DNA from 4 places in the Duganella sp. P38 genome. Region 1 is predicted to be linked to each of the others. Evidence: riboswitches for the same ligand, from Rfam matches in the RefSeq annotation. Region 1 holds a riboswitch; each other region holds the start of a gene.
The links. A riboswitch is a leader RNA that binds a small molecule or an ion and turns the genes downstream of it on or off. The one in region 1 is predicted to bind cobalamin.

Region 1 (5,097 bases):
TCAAGGACGCTGAAGCGCTGGAACTGGCGCACCGCATCACCACCGTGGCTTTCGATAAAACCGGCACGCTGACCGAAGGGCAGCCATCGCTGGCGGTGCTGGCCGCCGTACCGGGCGGCGACGAAACGCGGCTGCTGCAACTGGCCGCCGCCGTGCAGCGCGGCAGCGAGCATGCGCTGGCACGCGCCGTGCAGCAGGCTGCGGAAGCGCGCGGGGCGGCGCTGACATCGGCGCCGGCCGCAGTCAGCGCCTTGCCGGGGCGAGGCGTGGCGGCGACGGTGGACGGCGTGCGCCTGCTGCTCGGCAGCACGCGCCTGATGCGCGAGCAGGGCGTCTCGCTGCAGGCGCTGTCGGCGCGCGCCGAGGAGCTGGAGCGCGCCGGCCACACCATTTCCTGGCTGGCCGACGATGGCGCGCATCAGCTGCTTGGCCTGTTGGCTTTCGGCGATCGGATCAAGCCGCAGGCGCAAGCCGCCATTGCGTCGCTGCACGCGATGGGCATCAAGACTGTCCTGCTCACCGGCGACAACCAGGGCAGCGCGGACGCGGTAGGCAGGCAACTCGGCGTGCAGCGCGTGGTGGCCAATATGCTGCCGGCGGACAAAGCCGGCGCCATCGCCGGCTTGAAAGGCGAGGGCGCCACTGTCGCCATGGTGGGCGACGGCATCAACGACGCGCCGGCGCTGGCGGCGGCCGATGTCGGCATCGCCATGTCCAGCGGCACCGACGTCGCCATGCACGCCGCCGGCGTAACGCTGATGCGCGGCGATCCGGCGCTGGTGGCGGCGGCGATTTCGATCTCGCGCCGCAGCTACAGCAAAATTCGCCAGAACCTGTTCTGGGCCTTTATCTACAATCTGATCGGCATTCCGCTGGCGGCCCTCGGCCTGCTCAACCCCATGGTGGCTGGTGGCGCGATGGCTCTCAGCTCGGTCAGCGTCATCAGCAACGCGCTGCTGCTGCGGCGCTGGAAACCGGAGGGCAAATGAATATTGGTGAAGCGGCCAAGGCGTCCGGCATCTCGGCCAAGATGATCCGCTACTACGAAAGCATCGACCTGATTCCAGCGGGGCGGCGCACCGATGCCGGCTACCGCGTCTACGGCGAGAACGACCTGCACACGCTGCGCTTCGTCAAGCGCGCGCGCCTGCTGGGCTTCTCGCTGGAGCAGATCCGCGACCTGCTGTCGCTGTGGCAGAACAAGGCGCGCGCCAGCGCCGACGTCAAAACCATCGCCATGGGCCACGTGGCGGAACTGAACCAGCGCATCGCCGAACTGACCGACATGCGCGACACGCTGCAAACCCTGGCCAGCTGCTGCTACGGCGACCATCGCCCGGACTGCCCCATCCTGCAAAACCTCGCCGATTGACCCGCCGCAAAATCGGTGTGCCCGGAATGCGCGATATTGCGATATTCGCGCAAGCGCTGAGCATGCTAGGGGCGGGGATGGTGCTGACGTTCAGCTGCTTCGGTGTGATGCGACGCCAACGCTTTGCAAACGTGAAGAAGTACGTATAATCCTGTCAAGTATGGTGCTCGCGCGTTTTTCTGAATGCGTAGTTAAACGGGAAACAGGAAGCCTTCGTTGGTGAACCTGTGCTGCCCCCGCAACGGTCAACAAGCGTCGTCTCGCGACGACAATCCGCCTCTCTACACCACTGTGCTTTTTGCATGGGAAGGTCAGGCGGATTCGCTTGCCAGCCCGGATACCGGCCAGACAGGTGGAGACGTCCAGGCGTCTCTGTTCAATCCGCTCACGGGGAGGTGAGGGGATTGCGCTACTCATTCAACCATTCATGATAAGTAAATCCATCGCCGTAATGATTGCGGTATTGCCGCTTGCCGTCCATGCAGACCCCGTGGACACCACGATTGAAGTACGAGGCCATTACGATAACGGCGTCGGCACCTCCAGCGCCGCCAGCCAGGGCGCGGTGACGGCGGACCTGATCGCCAATCGCCCGGCCCTGCGTCCGGGCGAGTTGCTGGAATTCGTGCCCGGCGTGATCGTCACCCAGCATAGCGGCGACGGCAAGGCCAATCAGTACTTCCTGCGCGGCTTCAACCTCGATCATGGCACCGACTTCGCCACCTTCGTCGACGGCATGCCGATTAATATGCGCAGCCACGCCCACGGCCAGGGCTATACCGACTTGAACTTCCTGATCCCCGAACTGGTGGACCGCATCAACTACAAGAAAGGGCCGTACTACGCCGACGAAGGCGATTTCGCCTCGGCCGGCGCGGCGCATATGACGCTGGCGAACAGGCTGCGCGACAACACCGCCAGCGTGAGCGTCGGCGAAAACGACTATCTACGCGCCGTCGTTACCGGCTCGACGCCGCTTGGCGCGGGAAGTCTGGTGTATGGCGCTGAGCTGGGCCACAACAACGGCCCTTGGGTGACGCCGGAAGCCTTCCACAAGAATATCGGCGTGCTGCGTTATACGCAGGGTGCGAGCGACCAGCAATTCAGCGTGACCGGCATGTTCTACAAGGGCGCCTGGCACGCGAGCAATCAGATTCCGCTGCGCGCGGTGCGGGAAGGAGCGCTGGACGAATTCGGCGCGGTCGACCCGAGCGATGGCGGCGACACCTCGCGTTACAGTGTCTCCGCCACCATGCGCAAGCGCTCCAGCGACGCGCTGCTGCAGGCGAACGCCTATCTTGTGCAATCGAGCCTGACGCTGTTCAACAACTTCACTTACTTCCTCGACGATCCGGTCAACGGCGACCAGTCGCGCCAGCACGAGAAGCGCCGCATGGGCGGCTTCGATGTGGCGCAGACGTGGTTCAGCCACTGGGGCGGGCTCGATGTCAGCAACAAGGTTGGCGTGCAGGGCCGCTATGATTATTTGTCGCCGCTGTCGCTGTATGCGACGCGCAACCAGCAGCCGCTGCGCGCCATCTCGGAGTCGCGCGTGAAGCAGGGCAGCGTGGGAGCGTATCTGGAAAACACCGTGCAGTGGCGCGATTGGCTGCGCACCACGGCAGGCCTGCGTTATGACCGCTACCGCTTTGATGTCGACAGCGATATCGCCGAGAACTCGGGCAAGGTCAGCGCCGGCACCACGTCGCCGAAACTGTCGGTGGTGCTGGGGCCTTGGGCCAGGACCGAATTCTTCGTCAATTACGGTGAGGGTTTCCACAGCAATGATGCGCGTGGCACCACCGTGCACCTGACGCCGAAGGAGCGCGAACCTATCGATCCGGTGACGCCGCTGGTGAAAACGCGCGGCGCCGAGATCGGCGCGCGCACCGAGTTCCTGCCCGGCCTGCAAAGCTCCGTCGCGCTGTGGAAGCTGCGCTCGGATTCGGAGCTGGTGTTTTCCGGCGATGCCGGCGACACCTCGCCGAGCCGTGGCAGCTATCGCTCCGGCATCGAGTGGAACAACCACTACATCGCCAATTCGTGGCTGCTATTCGACCTCGATCTCGCGTATTCGCGCGGGCACTATACCGAGCACGATGAGGCGGGCGATCATATCCCCGGCGCGATCGGCAAGGTCGCGTCGTTCGGCGCCACCATTACCGATCTTGGCCCGTGGTCGGCGGCGTTCCAGATGCGTTACTTCGGACCTCGTCCGCTGATCGAGGATAACAGCCGGCGTTCGGCCACCACCGCGATTGCGTATGCGCGCGTGGGCTACAAGTTCAATCGTCGCTGGTCGGCGCAGCTGGATGCCTTCAATCTGTTCGATCGCCGCGTCAGCGACGTGGATTATTACTATGCCTCGCGCCTGCCGGGCGAGGCGGCAGAGGGCGTGGAGGATGTGCATTACCATCCGGCCGAACGGCGCACTTTCCGCCTGACGGTCAAGGCGACGTTCTAACGCGCTACGGTGATGAGGCGAGGGTGCTACCATCGTCTCATGACGACTCCATACCAACTCTATTACTGGGACGGCTTGCAGGGCCGCGGTGAATTTGTCCGGCTGGCGCTGGAAGAGGCGGGAGCGCCTTATGTGGACGTGGCGCGGCACAAGGGCGGCATGCCGAAGCTGAAAGCCAGCCTCGATGGCGACAAGGTCGATCATCCGTCATTCGCGCCGCCGGCGCTGCTGGCGGGCGATATGCTGATCGGGCAGACCACCAATATCCTGATGTTTCTGGGGGCGAAGCACGGACTGGCGCCACGCTCGCAGCAGGGCCGCTTGTGGGCCAATCAGCTGCAACTGACGATCGCCGATATCGTCGCCGAGGCGCACGACACGCACCATCCTGTTTCCACCAATTTGTATTACGAAGACCAGAAGAAGGAAGCGAAGGCGCGCGCCAGGGACTTCCGCGAGCAGCGCATTCCCAAATTCCTGGATTATTTTGAAGGCGTCATCCAGCGCAACCGGGCGCGCGGCGGCTACGCGGTAGGCGCACGGCTGTCGTATGTGGACCTGTCGCTATTCCAGCTGATCGAAGGCTTGCGCTACGCCTTCCCGAAAACCATGGCGCGCCTCGAACCATCCTGCCCCGGCCTGATCGCGCTGCGTGACAAAGTGGCGGCGCGTCCCAATATCGCCGCCTACCTGAATTCCAAACGCCGCATCCCGTTCAACGAAAGCGGCATTTTCCGCCGCTATCCCGAGCTTGATGGTTAGTCAGGCTGCGCTGGTGACTGGATAGCCGGCATCGGCGATGGCCGATTTCAGCGGGGCCAGTGGGGTGGCGCTGTTGATTTTGACCGATTTGCTGGCCAGGTCGACTTCCACCTGGGCTGCCGCGTCGACTTCCTGTACCGCCTGCGTGACTGCGCGCACGCAATGGCCGCAGGTCATGTTTTCCACTTGAAGCTCATACATCATGTTCTCCCGAACAGTTTCGATACCCTATACTGTAAGGCTTCCAGCCATGGGAAGGTCAAGCTGATTTTATGATGATGAGATTCTTTACCCTGTTAGTCGTTTTGTTGCTGAGCGCTTGCGGCCGCTCCGGCGAGGCGCCGTCGTCCACGCCCGCCGCCGAGGCGCGCGATAAGTTTCTGGCTTATGAGCATACAATCGCCATCGACGCCGAGGAAGGTAACGTCAGGCCGCTGTTGAGCAAGCTGGTGGCCGCTTGCGCGGCGGACCGCGACAATCACTGCGCCGTGCTGAATTC
Region 2 (5,097 bases), 1.7 Mb from region 1:
TGATCCAAAACACCCGCGACATCGCCATCGACCGCCCCACCATATTAGTGTTCGCCGCCGACCATGGCGTCGTCGCCGAAGGCGTCTCCGCCTACCCACAGGACGTCACCTGGCAGATGGTGGAAAACTTCCTGGCCGGCGGCGCCGCCATTAATGTCCTCGCCGCGCAGAATAATTGCGCGCTGCGCGTCATCGACGCCGGCGTCAACCACGACTTCGGCGCACGCGACGGCCTGACCGACCGCAAGCTGGCGCACGGCACCCGCAACTTCGCCCACGAACCGGCGATGAGCCGCGACCTGTGCCAGACGGCGCTGGCCGCCGGCGCCGCGCTGGCTGCCGAAGTGGAAGGCAATGTCGTCGGCTTCGGCGAGATGGGCATCGGTAACACCACCGCCGCCGCCGCGCTGATGCATAAACTGACCGGCGTTCCGGTCGCGCAATGCGTCGGCGCCGGCACCGGCCTGTCGGTCGAAGGCATCCTGCATAAACAACGTGTCATCGAGGCCGCCGTCGCCAGACATGCGCACGCGACCGAGCCGCTGGACGTGCTGGCCACCTTCGGCGGCCTGGAGATCGCCATGATGGCGGGCGCCATGCTGAAAGCGGCGGAACTGCGCAAGGTGCTGCTGATCGACGGCTTCATCGTCACCAGCGCGCTGCTGGCCGCCGCCCGCATACAGCCGGCGATTCTGGATTACTGCGTATTCGCTCACCGCTCCAATGAACACGGCCACCAGCAGATGCTGGCCGCGCTGGACGCCAAACCGCTGATGCATCTCGACCTGCGCTTGGGCGAAGGCACCGGCTGCGCGCTGGCGCTGCCGCTGCTGCACGCCGCCGCCAACTTCCTGAACCGCATGGCCACCTTCGAATCGGCCCACGTCAGCGAAAAATCGGCATAAGGCCGCGCCAGCATGCATCAGATCCGCCTGTTCTTCACCGCGCTGCAATTCTTCACCCGCCTGCCGATTCCCGGCTGGGTGGGTTTCGATCCGGCGTGGCTGAACCAGGCCTCGCGCTACTTCCCGCTGGTGGGCGTGGTGGTGGCGGCAATCACGGCGGCGGTGTACGCGCTCGCCGTCTGCTTCCTGCCGCCGCCGGTCGCCGTGGTGCTGTCCACCGCCGCCGGCATCTACGCCACCGGCGCTTTTCACGAAGACGGCTTCGCCGACATGTGCGACGGCTTTGGCGGCGGCATGACGCCGGAGCGTGTGCTGGAGATCATGAAGGATTCGCGCATCGGCGCGTATGGCGCCATCGGCACCATCTGCATGCTGGCGCTGAAGCTGGCGACGCTGGCCATGCTGCCGCCGCTGGCCGCCATCGGCGCGCTGCTGATTGCACACCCGCTTTCGCGCCTGATGGCGACGTCGCTGATCTGGCGCCTGGATTACGCGCGCGCCGAAGGCAAGGCCAAGCCGCTCGCCCAGAAAATGGCCGGCGGCGAGTTCCTCGTCGCCGCCGTCACCGCCGCCCTGCCCATGCTGGCGGTGATGGCTTTGCGCTGGCTGCCGCCCAACGCGCTGCTGTATGGCGTGCCCGCCGCCGCCATCGCCACCATCTGGCTGGCGCGCAAATGCGTGCGGCGCATCGGCGGCTATACGGGCGACTGTCTCGGCGCCGTGCAGCAGGTGACGGAAGTGACCTTCTATCTGTGTGCGCTGGCCAGCCTGCATCCATGAAGCTGATCCTGGTTCGTCATCCGCAGCCGGATGTGGCGCCGGGCGTCTGCTACGGCAGCACCGATCTCGCCATCGCCCCTGGCCAGCTGGAACAGGTGCTGGCCGCGCTACAGCTGCCGGCCGGCCTGCCGATCTATTCCAGCCCCTGCGCCGCTGTGCGGAACTGGCCGCGCGCCTGTCGCCGGCGCCGCGCTACGATGCCCGCCTGGCCGAGATGCACTTCGGCGCCTGGGAGATGCAGCCGTGGGACGCCATCCCCCGCGCCGACATCGACGCCTGGGCCGCCGACATGGTTCATTACCGCCCCGGCGGCGGCGAAAGCGTGCTGCAAACGGCCGCGCGCATCGCCGCCTTCTACGATGACTTGAGCGGCGACGCCATCGTCATCTGCCACGCTGGCGCGATGCGTTTGCTGCTGGCCCGTCACGCCGGCCTGCCCCCTGCGGAGATGGCTCTGCAGGCCGCGCGCACGGCCCATCAAATCCCCTACGGCTCCACCTTGGTCCTTTAAACCCGTATAATGTGCGGGTTTTGGTGCTCGCGCGTCTGTCCGGACGCGCAGTTAAACGGGAAACACGAAGCCGATAGCAAAAGGCCAACGTGTGCTGCCCCCGCAACGGTAAACAAGCGTCGCTCATTCTGCGACAAGCCGCCTCCGACAACCACTGTGCCACGGCATGGGAAGGTGAGGCCGTGCCACTTGCCAGCCCGGATACCGGCCAAACCAGGTGGAAGCGGGCGCGCCCCGCTTCTGTTCACAATTGGCCTACGGGGACGTCGGCCGGTTGCTATTAACAGAACTGATTATCATGACCCTCCGTATCTCCCGTCCTGCGGCGTTGACGTCGCTGGCGTTGGCCATGGCTGCCTGCCATGCGCACGCCGAACCTGCCGACACCGTCGTCGTCACCGCCACCCGCACCGCCCAGCCGCTGGCCAACGTCATTAGCGACACCATCACCATCAACGCCGAGCAGATCGCCGAATCCGGCGCCGGCTCCATCGTCGACCTGCTGCAACGCCAGCGCGGCATCGAGATCGCCCGCAACGGCGGCGCCGGCACCGCGTCCAGCGTTTATATTCGCGGCGCCAACAGCAACCAGAATATCGTGCTGGTTGACGGCGTGCGTATCGGCTCGTCGACCACCGGCGCCGCCAACTGGAGCGCGATTCCGCTGACCGCCATCGACCATATCGAAATCGTCTATGGCCCTCTGAGCTCCCTGTACGGCGCTGACGCCATCGGCGGCGTGATCCAGATCTTCACCAAGAAAGGCCAGGGCGCGCCGGCGGTAACGGCCTTCGCCGGCTACGGCAGCGACAAGACGCGCGAAGTCGACGCCACCGTGTCCGGCGCGACCGGCGGCGAACATAGCTTCAGCTACGCCATCAGCGCCGGCAAGGAAAAATCGGACGGCTTCTCGGCCACCCGCAACGGCGCCTTCGGCTTTAATCCGGACGACGACGGCTACGACCGCGAAAACGTGTCGGGTCAATTCAGCCTGCAAATCGCTCCCGGCTACGAAGCCGGCGCGCTGTTCTTGCACAGCAAACTGGACTCGCAATACGACAACGGCGCCGCGGCTTACGATGTGCGCAGCAAGGCCGAACTGCAAACCGCCGCCGTCTACGGCAAAGCCAGATTCGTCTCCAACGTCGACACGCTGCTGCAAATTTCGCAGAGCGAAGACAAGGGCCAGAACTGGGGCAGCGCCGCCGCCTCGGGCTACTCGCGCATCGACACCAGGCAGACCAATATCACGCTGCAAAACGACATCCGCATCGGCCAGGATATCGTGCAGGTGCTGTACGACCACCGCAAGGAGGAAGTATCGAGCAACGGCGCCGACGCCATGAACCGCGACCGCACCACCAACTCGTGGGCCGCCTCCTACAATGCGCGCCGTGGCGCCAGCCTGCTGAATGCGTCGGTCCGCCGCGACAACGCGGTGTATGGCTCGAAAAATACCGGTTCGGTCGGCTACGGCTATGACATCACGTCGCAACTGCGCGCCACCGCCAGCTATGGCACCAGCTTCCGCGCGCCGACCTACAACGAGTTGTACTTCCCAGGCTATGGCAATCCGGCCAACAAGCCGGAAGAAGGCAAGAACGCCGAAATCGGCCTGCGCTGGGATGACGGCGTGAACGCGCTGAGCGCCAGCTACTATCACAACAAGCTGACCGACATGCTGGTCAACACCACGCCGTGCCCATATGCCGGCTACACCTCCGGCTGCGCTTACAACGTCAACAAGGCGCTGCTGGAAGGCGTGACCGTCGCGGGGGCCACCAAGCTGGCGGGCATTAACCTGAGCGCCAGCCTTGACCTGCAAGACCCGAAAGACGAGACCACCGGCAAGCGCCTGGCGCGCCGCGCCAAGAAGCACGGCAACGTGACGGCAGACTACCGCATCGGCGCATTGAAAACCGGCGTGGAACTGGAGTTCTCGGGCGACCGCTTTGACGACGCGGCCAACAAGAATCGCCTGGGCGGCTATGGCCTGGTGAACCTGTACGCGACCTACGCCTTCAACAAGGACTGGTCGGCGCTGGTTCGCTGGAACAACGTCGGCGACAAGCAGTACGATCTGGCGCGCTACTACGTGACGCCTGGTTCGAAAGTGTTTGCCGGTATTCGTTACGGCTACAAATAATGGTGTAACCTGCCCGTCATTCCCGCGCAGGCGGGAATCCATGGAATGCATGCAAGCCAGCGTTCCATGGGTTCTGGCCTGCGCCGGAACGACGGTCTTACAGCAGTCATAACTTGAAAGCAGTGCATGCATTCTTTCTCCCGCAATCTGCGACAGCGCGCCACCATCACCCTTGCCGGGTTGCTGCTGTTCGCGTTTGCCAGCCTGATTTTCTCGGGCATGACCGGCTCTGTCTCGATTCCCCTCTCCGATATTCCCGCGGCGCTCAATGAGCTGCTGCACGGCCAGAACTCGACGCTGGCGGCCACCCTGCTCGACCTGCGCGCCAGCCGCGCGGTCGCCGCTTTCGTCACCGGCGCCGCGTTGTCGCTGGCGGGCGTGATGATGCAGGCGCTGTTGCGCAATCCTCTGGCCGACCCTTATGTTCTCGGCATCTCCGCCGGCGCCTCGGTCGGCGCACTGGCAGCATTAATGTTCATGTATGCCGCCTGGGTGGTGGACGCCGCAGCCTTCGGCGGTGCCGTCGCCGTCTCCATGATGCTGTACCTGCTGGCCCGGCGTGACCTGCGCGGCGGCACGGCGGCGGAAGCCGGCACCGCGCAGTTGCTGCTGACCGGCGCCATTCTCTCCTCCGGCTGCATGGCGCTGGTGACGTTGATGCTCTCCATCGCACCGGAAAGCCGCTTGCGCAGCATGGTCTTCTGGATGATCGGCGACTTGTCCGGTGCGCAGATGCGCTGGATGCCATGGCTGGT
Region 3 (5,097 bases), 760 kb from region 1:
GTGCGCGCAGTTGTTCGAGCAGCGCGTCGATGCTGCGCGGCGCCGGGCCGCCTGGCAGCACGCCGAGGGCCACCAGTTCCGCGTGCAGCGCGAACGCGGCCGGCGGGCGCTGGCCGGCGGCGCGCAATGTTCCTGCTTGCGCGGCCAGTTGCTGCGCAGGGCCCGAGGCGATGCAGCGGCCGGCGGACATGATGTGAATATCGTCGGCCCAGCGCAATGCGAAGTCGATGTCGTGCGTGGACAGCAGCACCGTCACGCCGCGCGCCGCGAGCCGGTCGAGCAGTACGGCGAGTTCTTCCTGCATTGGCGCGTCGAGGCCTGCCATGGGTTCGTCCAGCAGCAGCACCTCCGGTTCCATGGCCAGGACGCCGGCAATGCAGACGCGCTTTTTCTGGCCGAAGCTTAGTTGGTGCACCGCACGGCGGGCATGGGCGCGCAAGCCTACCGCATCCAGTGCGGTAGCAACGCGCTGGCGCACCTCTTCGTCGGGCAGGCCGAGGTTCAGCGGGCCGAAGGAAACGTCTTCTTCGACCAGTGCGGAGAACAGTTGCCGGTCCGGGTTCTGGAACACCAGGCCTACGCGGCTGCGCAGCGTGGTCAGGCCGTTGCGGCTGTAGTCGAATGGCTGGCCATCATAGTGCAGCGTGCCGGCGTGGGGGCGCAGCAGGCCGTTGAGGTGCTGGAGTACCGTGGTCTTGCCGGCGCCGTTGGCGCCCAGCAGGGCGTAGCGGCGGCCGCGTTGCAGCGTGAGGCCGCACTCTTGCAGGCCGATGCTGCCGTCAGGGTAGGTGTGGCTGACGGCGCGCAGTTCTAGCAGCGCGCTCACAGGCGATCTCCTGCCGCGATGGCGAACATGATGCAGCCGGCCAGCGCGGCGATGGCTTGCTGGCGTGGCGCTTGCGGGTAGGCGGCAGGCAGGAAGCGCAGCGTGCCCTGGTAGGCGCGGGCGTCGGCGGCGCTTTGCAGCGCGGCGGCGCGCTGCCAGACCTGGACTGCCATCTGGCCGGCCAGCAGGCCGGTGGAGCGCCAGGCGTGTTTCCAGCTGCGGTAGCCCAGGCGCGAGGCTTGCGCGGTGACGCTTTCATCCCACGCCTGGCGCAGCACGAACAGCATGCGGTAGCAAAGGACCATCAGGTCGAGCAGCAGTTCGGGCGTATGCAGTCGGCGCAACAGCGCGAGCAGGTGCGGCAGCGGCGTGGTGAGGATGAGGCCCAGCAGCGCGGCCAGCATGGCCAGCGAGCGCAGGGCGGTGTGCTGGATGGTCGGCAGCATGGCTGCGGTCCAGTGCCAGCGGCCGTTTTCGTCGGGGCCGACCAGCATGGTCAGGCAGGAGAGCAGCAGGAAGCCCAGCGGCGGCAGAGCCACGGCGAGGTAGCTGCGCAGCGGCACGCGGGCGGCCAGCAGCGCGGTCAGCATCAGGATGGCGGCCAGCGTGGCCAGCGCCGCCGGGCTTTGGGCGAGCCAGGACGCGACGATGCCGGCGGCTGCGAACAGCGCCTTCGCCGACGGTGCGACATCGCGCCACCGGCTCGCATAAGCCGTCGCTTCAATCAGCACGGCGGTCCTGTGGAAGCGCTGCGGCGCCGACGTCGTGCAACGTGTCCGGTGCTACCGCCAACACGGACGCGGACGCGACGCCAGCTGCGGCGCGGGCGTCGTGCAATGTGTCCGGCGCTGCCGCCAACGTGGACGCGACGCCAGCCGCGCCGGACGCGACGGCCGGGCCGGCAGCGCTGGCGCCGCGCGCGGAGGCGCGGTCGCGGGCGACGGACAGGCCGAGCCAGAAGCCGATGACGCCGGCGCCAATGGCCGCCTGCAACGCGAACAGCAGCGAGGCGATTTCGCCGCTGGCCGGCTCGAACACCGGCGCGAACCACGGCTCGTAGCCCGGTGCGATGTCGCCGATGGCTTGCTGCGCGCGCTCGTCCGCACCGCCAAAGATCGAAGGCGCCTCCGCGCCCGGCGCGGCAGGCGGCGCGCTGACGTACAACAGCGGTAGCACGGTGATCAGCACCACACCGATGGCCAGCATCCAGTTACGCACCTTCATGCGGCCTCCTTGCGTGCGCCGATCGCCATTACCGGCAGCGCGCGCAGTTCGTGCGCATTGAAACGCACCATGGCATTCACCACCAGCACCGTCAGCAGACCTTCACTGATCGCGATCGGCACCTGCGTCAAGGCGAAAATGCCGGCGAACTTGGCGAACGACACGCCAAAGCCGCCCACCGCCGCCGGAAACGCCAGCGCCAGTTGCACGGAGGTGGTCACATACGTCGCCAGATCGCCCAGCGCCGCAGCCAGGAACACCGACACGGAACGCGACAAGCCCATGCCGCCGGCCGCGCGCAGCACGCCGTAGGACACGAATGGCCCGACGATCGCCATCGAAAACACATTCGCGCCCAAGGTGGTCAGGCCGCCGTGCGCCAGCAACAGCGCCTGGAACAGCAGCACCACAAAGCCCACCGGCACCATGGCGGCGGGGCCGAACAGGGCCGCACCGAGGCCAACCCCGGTGGGATGCGAACAACTGCCCGTCACCGACGGCAGCTTTAATGCGGAGAGCAGAAACGCGAACGCCGCCGCCACGCCCAGCAGCATGCGCCGTTCAGGATGGACTCGCAGGTCGCGGCCGATGGAGCGCAAGCCCCAGGCCAGAAAAGGCAAGGAAGCGGCTGCCCACCCCATTGCGTGCACGGGCGGCAAAAAGCCTTCCATGATGTGCATTCGAAACCTCCCGTCGAATGGTCTATACGGACACCAGGCGGGAGAGCGGAAGGACGGTCGACGGGAAGAAGGATGCAGAGAGCCGGTCGACAGCGGCTTCCCCACCCCGGGAATGATGCTGACTTTTTGGGCCGGTATTCTGGCTCGCCTTCGTCCTTCTCCGCGTCTTCCCGCGATTTTTCGCAGTGACATGATGACGGAGTTGTCTGGCTTACAGCAGCGGGGGCTGCACCGGATTTGAACCGGTTTCCCGTTTAACGCCATCCCTGAAGGATACGGCGCACCCAAGGATCGCATCTTACACTAGCCCCAAATGCGTGCCAAGCCGGTATCATGCGTCCTGTAACGTAAAAAAGGACGGGTATGACGGCGCTGGGGAAAGTGTATTTGATCGGAGCAGGACCGGGGGCGGTGGACCTGATCACCGTGCGCGGTGCGCGTCTGCTGGGCGAGGCCGAAGTGGTGCTGTATGACGCGCTGGTCACGCCGGAGATGCTGGCCCTGTGCGCGCAGGCCGAGCTGATTTCGGTCGGCAAGCGCTCCGGCCAGCGCTCGACCGCGCAAACCGTCATCAACCAGCAGCTGGTCGAATGCGCGCAGCGCTATCAGCGCGTGGTGCGCCTCAAGGGCGGCGACCCGATGCTGTTCGGCCGCGCCGACGAGGAGCTGCGCGCGCTGGAGGCGGAAGGCATCGAGGTCGAAATCGTCCCCGGCATCACCACCGCGCTGGCGGCGGCGGCGGCCACCAGGCAGCCGCTCACGCGGCGCGGCATTGCGCGCAGCGTTGCCTTTTTCACATCCAGCACCGCGCCCGGCGAACCGGATCATCCGGCGCTGCCGGCAACCGACACGCTGGTGCAGTACATGGGCGGGCGCGAGGCCGCCGCCACCGCCGCGCGCCTGCTGGCCGAGGGCCGCCGGCCGGACCTGCCGGTGGTGGTGGTGGAAAACTGCAGCCGCGCCGACCAGCGCATTGTGCGTCTGACACTGACCGGCCTGGCCAACGGCCTGGATGACGCGCAAGGCCCGGTGCTGGTGATGATCGGTGAAGCATTGCAGCAACGCCCGCAGCAGCCGAGTTGAAACGGCGCAAGAAAATACTGGTATTATATACAGTGTAGCGCGCCGCCTGCACGATCCATTCCAGCGTCCGGCGCGAGAATTCAAACCCGGCTATAGTGACGGGTTGACTCTAAAGGCCAAAAATCCCATGGAACAGATCCGCATTCGCGGCGCACGCACGCACAACCTGAAAAACATCAATCTTGACCTGCCACGCAACAAGCTGATTGTCATCACCGGCCTGTCCGGCTCCGGCAAATCGTCGCTGGCGTTCGACACGCTGTACGCGGAAGGCCAGCGCCGCTATGTGGAATCGCTGTCGGCCTACGCCCGCCAGTTCCTGCAACTGATGGAAAAGCCGGACGTGGACCTGATCGAAGGCCTGTCGCCGGCCATCTCGATCGAGCAGAAAGCCACCTCGCACAACCCGCGTTCGACGGTCGGCACCGTGACCGAGATTCACGACTATCTGCGCCTGCTGTACGCGCGCGTCGGCACGCCCTACTGCATCAACCACCCGGACCAGGCGCTGGCCGCGCAAACCGTGTCGCAGATGGTGGATGCGGTGCTGGCCCTGCCGGCCGACACCAAGCTGATGATCCTGGCGCCGGTGGTGGCCAACCGCAAGGGCGAACACGCCGACCTGTTCGAGGCGATGCAGGCGCAGGGCTTCGTGCGCTTCCGTGTACAAAGCGGCACGCATGACGCAAAAATCTATGAAGTCGACGACCTGCCGAAGCTGAAGAAAACCGAGAAGCACACCATCGACGTGGTGATCGACCGCGTCAAGGTCAGCGCCGACATCAAGCAGCGCCTGGCCGAAAGCTTCGAGACCGGGCTGCGCCTGGCCGACGGCCGCGCGGTCGCGCTGGAAATGGATAGTGGAACGGAACACGTCTACTCCAACAAGTTCGCCTGCAACACCTGCGGCTACTCGCTGCAGGAGCTGGAGCCGCGCCTGTTCTCCTTCAATAACCCGATGGGCGCCTGCCCGGAATGCGACGGCCTCGGTCACATCGAATTCTTCGATCCGAAGCGCATCGTCGCCTTCCCGAATCTGTCGCTGGCCTCCGGCGCGGTGAAAGGGTGGGACCGCCGCAACCAGTTCTACTTCTCGATGCTGTCCAACCTGGCGGCGTTCTACGAATTCGACCTGGATGTGCCGTTTGAAAAACTGCCGAAGGCCGCACAGGAAGCGGTGCTGCACGGCTCCGGCAAAACGTCGATCCCGTTCACCTACATCAATGAGCGCGGCCGCACCGTGGTCAAGGAACACACTTTCGAAGGTGTGGTCAACAACCTGGC
Region 4 (5,097 bases), 2.1 Mb from region 1:
GCGCCATGGCCTGTGGCGGCTGGAAAACGGCGTCTGGCGGCGCGACCCGCGCCTGCAGGACCAGAAAGACCCGACGCCGATCAATATGCTGCGCGACAGCCGGGGCCAGACGTGGGTCGGCCTGACCAACAGCCGCCTCGCCGTGCTCGGGCCGCGGGCGGCGACGTGGTTGCCGGCGACAGCCGGCCTGCGCATCGGCAATATTCTCAGCCTGGTCGATATCGGCGGCCGCTTGCTGGTTGGCGGTGACATGGGCGTGGCCTGGGTCGACGGCGCGCGGGCGCGCCCGATGCACTTCCAGCACAACGGCCAGGTGCAACTGGTGACCGGCCTGCTGCTCGACGGCCAGGGGCGGTTGTGGGTGCACTGCAACCACGGCCTGCTGGTGGTGCCGGCGGCGGCGCTGCAACAGTTCTGGCAAGCGCCCGACAAGCCGCTCGCCGCCGAGCTGTTCAATTTTGAGGATGGCGTCGGCGGCACGGCGTCGCCGACCCGGCCGTTGCCGACGCTGGCCATGGACGGCAGCGGGCGCGTGTATTACGCCACCACGTCGCAGGCCGGCTGGGTGGACCCGGCGCGGATACGCCGCAATCCGCGGGCGCCCGATGTCATCATCCAGAGCGTGCACGCGGGCGCCAGCGCGTATCTCGCGGCCGACGGCCTGCTGCTGCCGGAGTACACCACGGCGGTCGATATCGCCTTTACCGCCACCGCGCTGTCGATTCCGGAGCGCGCCAGTTTGAAGTACCGCCTGCAAGGCGTCGACAGCGACTGGCAGGAAGTACAACGGGAACGGCGCGCGCATTACACCAATCTGGCGCCGGGACGCTACCGCTTCCAGGTCATCGCCGCCAACGAGGATGGCGTCTGGAACCAGCATGGGGCCACGCTGCAATTCGAGATCAAGCCCGCGCTGTGGCAGACCAACTGGTTCCGCGTGCTGCTTGCCTTGCTGCTGGTGCTGCTGATGGCGGCGCTGTACCGCTGGCGCATGCTGACGGTGCGGCGCCGCGCCGAGGATCGCGCCGCCGCGCTGATCGAGGCGACGCTGCAGGAACGCAGCCGCATCGCCCGCTCGCTGCACGACAATCTGTTGCAGGCGGTGCAGGCGCTGCTGCTGCGCTTCCATACGCTACAAGGGCGGGTGCAACAGGAGCCGGACTTGCAGGAGCGCCTGAACCAGGTGTTGCTGCATGCCGAGCAACTGGTCGAGAGCACGCGCGACGAGGTGGTGGCGCTGCGCAGCGACACGTTGCGCGACGACCTGTTCGTGGCCTTGCGCAAGGCGGTGGCCGCCACGTTGCCGGCCGCTGAGCGGCTGCTGGCGTTTTCCATCGCGGGCCTTGCCCGGCCGCTGCGCGAGGAGGTCGCGGGCGAGCTTTACTACGTGCTGCGCGAGGCGGTGTGGAACAGCGCCAGGCACGCGCAGGCCAGCCGCATCGGCGTCGAGTTGCGGTTTGGCGCGGCGGCGCTGGAAGCGTCGGTGGCCGACGATGGCGTCGGCTTGCGTGACGACTGCCCGCTGGCGGCCGACGGCCACTGGGGCATCACCGGCATGCGCGAGCGTGTGCAGCGGATCGGCGGCGCCATCGAAATCGGCGCCGGCGCGACGGGCGGCGTGACCGTGCGCGTGACCATTCCCGCCGCGCTGGCCTACGCGCCGGCGCAAGCCTGACGCGGTGTCACCGCGCCGCTAACGACGCGGGGCAAGCCCGCCAGGCCTTGGCCAGACGGCTGGCGGGCCAGCGCCGGCAGCATAGGCCGAACGCCTAGCGGGCCGGCGCCGCCACGCCGCGCAGCCATGTGTAGGCGTACAGCGCCAGGGTGGCTGCCACCATGCCCAGCGCGAGCAGGCGCAAGCCGTCGGCGGCTGGCGCGCAGGTGGCGCAGGCCTTGGACAGCAGCAGCTGCGCGCCGCTGACCGTGCATAGCACCACGATCGGCCAGCCAAGGCGGCGGCGGAACTGCTGGATCGCCCGCTGGCCGGCGCGCGCGGCGATGCGCGCCGTGGCGTAGCCGTCCAGGCTATCGGTCAGCGCCATGCCCAGCACAAACGCGCCCGCCACCTGCAACGCATGCCAGCTGCCCGCTCCCAGCGTGGTGGCGGCATAGCCCCACGCCAGCGCCTGCAACAGACTTTCCACACCCAGCGCGAACAGCATGCCGACGCCGAGCGCCGTCAGCGGCCGTACATTGCTCAGCGGCGCCAGCACGCGCGCGCCGAACGACGGCATGGCGCCATCCGGCCCCGGCCACAACAGGCTGCGCGCGTTCAGCGCCGCCAGCGCCAGCAGCAGCACGCCGGGCAGCCATTCCAGCAGCGTCAGCGCCGCGATCAGCCCGGACTCCGGCCGCAGCCAGCCGGCCGCCAGGTCGGCCAGCGCCACGATCAGCAGCACCACCGCCGCGTGGCCCAGCGCGAACAAGGCCCCCATCCACGGCGCGGCGGCCGGACGCGCGCGCATCGTCAGGCCATCGATGGCGGCCAGGTGGTCGGGCGCCAGGCCGTGCCGCAAACCCAGCAGCAGGGCGATTTCAATTGTCGGCAGCGATTCGGTCATATACAATCCTAAATGCAAGTCAGTTGCGTTAATTATATAGGTTAAGCGACCGGGCCGTGGGTTCTCCATGACAGGTGTAGGGGCATTGAGGTAGAATCGGCTCCCATACGTGAATGGTGCCCCGCGTCTTTTCAGCCGCGGGGTGAAACGGGAAGCCGGTGACGCGCGCGATCTGCATTGCGCGCCAGTCCGGCGCAGCCCCCGCTGCTGTAAGCCTGACGACGCTGTCCAACCGCCACTGTGCATCCGCACGGGAAGGCAAGGGCAGCCAAGGATGAGGGCAAGCCAGAAGACCGGCCAGTCATGATTAATGCGCAAAGCCCGGGGTGTGGCTTTTGCCTGTTATTTGTTCGCTGTTTTCCATTGCTGCTGTCGCCGACGCACGCCGCTTGCGCGCGCGCGTTCGCTTGCCGTGGAGCGGCGGATTATTCCAACCATTCAGCACCGAGAAAATTCATGATCCGTTCCATGCACCGCCGTCCCCTGTCCCTGCGTCCTGTCGTTGCCGCCATCGCCCTGCTGTGCGGCGGCGGCGCTATTGCCGATGAGGCGGAGGTCCTGCCGACCGTCACCGTTCAGGGTGCTTCCGCCAGCGAGGGGCTGGGGCTGGCGCGCCAGCAGGCCACCGCCAGCCGTCTCGGCCTGACCGCGCAGGAACTGCCGGCCAGCGTCGAATCACTCAGCGCCGCCACCATGCAGGCGCGCGGCGACCTGCTGGTCAAGGATGCGGTGACCCGCACCACCGGTCTGACCGATATCAGCTCGCCGGGCAACGGCGTCGGCTACTCGGCGCGCGGCTTCAGCGGCAACGGCTCGATCGCGCTGCTGGAGAACGGCCAGCGGCCGCAGGTGGCGTCGGGCACGGCCACTTATCCGTCCGACCCGTGGGGTTATGAATACATCGAGGTGCTGCGCGGCCCCGGCTCCATCGTCTACGGCAGCGGCACCACCGGCGCCACCATCAACGCCGTGCGCAAGGCGCCATCGCGCACCGCCTCGGTGGAAGCGATGGGCGGCATCGGCGGCGGAGAAACGGTGCGCGGCGGTGTCGGCGCGACCGGCGCGCTGGGCCAGCAGGGCGCGTTCCGCGTCGACGCCTACGCCGACCACAGCGACGGCCTGATCGATCGCGGCCAGTCGCGCCACGGCAAGCTGCTGACCAGCGTGAACTATGCGCTGACGCCGGCGCTGGACCTCGACCTGTCGCTCGACCATCTGGAGCAAAGGCCGCAGCGCTATTTCGGCACGCCGCTGGTCAATGGCGGCCTGTCGCGCGCGTTGCGCGGACAGAACTACAACGTCGGCGATGCCGATGTGTCCTATGAAGATAACAAGGCCGTGGTGCGCCTGACGTGGCGCTACTCGCCGTCGCTGACCATCAGCAACGAGCTGGCCTACATGAAGGCGCGTCGCAACTGGCGCAACGTCGAATACTACAACTTCAACGCCGCCGCCAATCTGGTCGAGCGCAGCGATTATGTAGCGATTCACCACGACCAGGAGCAAACCGGCAACCGGCTGGAAGCGCGCTGGGTGGACGGCGACAACCGCGTGGTGGCCGGCTGGGAAGCGGCCACCATCAACTATGCCCACCGCAGCAACTCGCCATACGGCGGTTCCTCGACCGTCAAGCCAACCGGCTTCGACCCCGGCGTGTTCGACAGCCCGGACCTGCTGAAGCCGGTCTTCTCCACCGACACCACCACCCATGCGTTCTATATCGAGGACGCCTACCGCCTCAGCCCAGGCCTGCTGTTGCTGGGCGGCGTGCGTCATGACCGCTACAACATCGAGCGCTTGACGCCGCAAGGCGCCAGCGAGTTCGACGCCACGCTGCAATCGAACGCGGTGCGCCTCGGCCTGACGTGGCAGCTGGACCGCGCCACCTCGCTGTACGCGCAGGTGAGCAGCGGCAGCGATCCGATCGGCAATCTGCTGTCGCTAAACCTTACCAACAGCCGCTACAAGCTGACCTCGTCGCGCCAGGTGGAGGCGGGCGTCAAGCAATCGCTGGCCGGCGGCAAGGCCGAGTGGACGGCGGCGCTGTATCGCATCACCAAGGACGACATCATCACCCGCGATCCGAACAATGCTGCGCTATCGGTGCAGGGCGGCTCGCAGTCGTCGCGCGGCGCCGAGGCAACTGCCAGCGTGGCGCTGGACGCCGCATGGCGTGTCGAGGCCAACGCGGCCTACACCGACGCCCAGTTCGACCAGCTGATCGAAAGCGGCAATCTGTCGCGCGCCGGCAATCGTCCGTCCGATGTGCCGAAGGTGTCGGCCAACCTGTGGCTGAACTACCGCGCCAGCGCCTGGCGCGCGGCGCTGGGCGCGCGTTATGTCGGCGACCGCTACACCGACAACGCCAACCAGCACGTGCTGCCGTCGTACACCACGCTGGACGCGTCGCTGGGCTGGAACGTCCGCCGCAACGTGCTGGTGCAGCTCAACTTGCGCAACCTGACCGATAAACTGTACGCCAGCACCTCGTACAACGACAACCAGTACCTGATCGGAGATCGCCGCCACGCCGAGC

Region 2: linked by a shared signal. The riboswitch ahead of ACRQ5J_RS05090 (TonB-dependent receptor domain-containing protein) and the one ahead of ACRQ5J_RS21970 (TonB-dependent receptor) in region 1 are both predicted to bind cobalamin.
Region 3: linked by a shared signal. The riboswitch ahead of ACRQ5J_RS00670 (energy-coupling factor ABC transporter permease) and the one ahead of ACRQ5J_RS21970 (TonB-dependent receptor) in region 1 are both predicted to bind cobalamin.
Region 4: linked by a shared signal. The riboswitch ahead of ACRQ5J_RS07080 (TonB-dependent receptor) and the one ahead of ACRQ5J_RS21970 (TonB-dependent receptor) in region 1 are both predicted to bind cobalamin.

Annotation. Positions count from the first base shown of each region.
Region 1 covers NZ_CP193936.1:4,716,353-4,721,449, reverse strand. The annotation lists partial or broken gene ACRQ5J_RS21980 (heavy metal translocating P-type ATPase) at 1-989, shown strand, start outside; gene cueR (Cu(I)-responsive transcriptional regulator) at 986-1,372, shown strand; cobalamin riboswitch at 1,517-1,735, shown strand; gene ACRQ5J_RS21970 (TonB-dependent receptor) at 1,863-3,836, shown strand; gene ACRQ5J_RS21965 (glutathione S-transferase) at 3,876-4,598, shown strand; gene ACRQ5J_RS21960 (heavy-metal-associated domain-containing protein) at 4,599-4,799, opposite strand; gene ACRQ5J_RS21955 (DUF4349 domain-containing protein) at 4,877-5,097, shown strand, end outside.
Region 2 covers NZ_CP193936.1:1,121,487-1,126,583, reverse strand. The annotation lists gene cobT (nicotinate-nucleotide--dimethylbenzimidazole phosphoribosyltransferase) at 1-905, shown strand, start outside; gene ACRQ5J_RS05100 (adenosylcobinamide-GDP ribazoletransferase) at 918-1,685, shown strand; partial or broken gene ACRQ5J_RS05095 (histidine phosphatase family protein) at 1,682-2,196, shown strand; cobalamin riboswitch at 2,201-2,423, shown strand; gene ACRQ5J_RS05090 (TonB-dependent receptor domain-containing protein) at 2,495-4,342, shown strand; partial or broken gene ACRQ5J_RS05085 (FecCD family ABC transporter permease) at 4,469-5,097, shown strand, end outside.
Region 3 covers NZ_CP193936.1:160,735-165,831, forward strand. The annotation lists gene ACRQ5J_RS00655 (energy-coupling factor ABC transporter ATP-binding protein) at 1-826, opposite strand, end outside; gene cbiQ (cobalt ECF transporter T component CbiQ) at 823-1,557, opposite strand; gene ACRQ5J_RS00665 (energy-coupling factor ABC transporter substrate-binding protein) at 1,547-2,050, opposite strand; gene ACRQ5J_RS00670 (energy-coupling factor ABC transporter permease) at 2,047-2,730, opposite strand; cobalamin riboswitch at 2,843-3,032, opposite strand; gene cobA (uroporphyrinogen-III C-methyltransferase) at 3,094-3,813, shown strand; partial or broken gene uvrA (excinuclease ABC subunit UvrA) at 3,941-5,097, shown strand, end outside.
Region 4 covers NZ_CP193936.1:1,541,084-1,546,180, forward strand. The annotation lists gene ACRQ5J_RS07070 (sensor histidine kinase) at 1-1,675, shown strand, start outside; gene ACRQ5J_RS07075 (hypothetical protein) at 1,770-2,561, opposite strand; cobalamin riboswitch at 2,659-2,877, shown strand; gene ACRQ5J_RS07080 (TonB-dependent receptor) at 3,018-5,097, shown strand, end outside.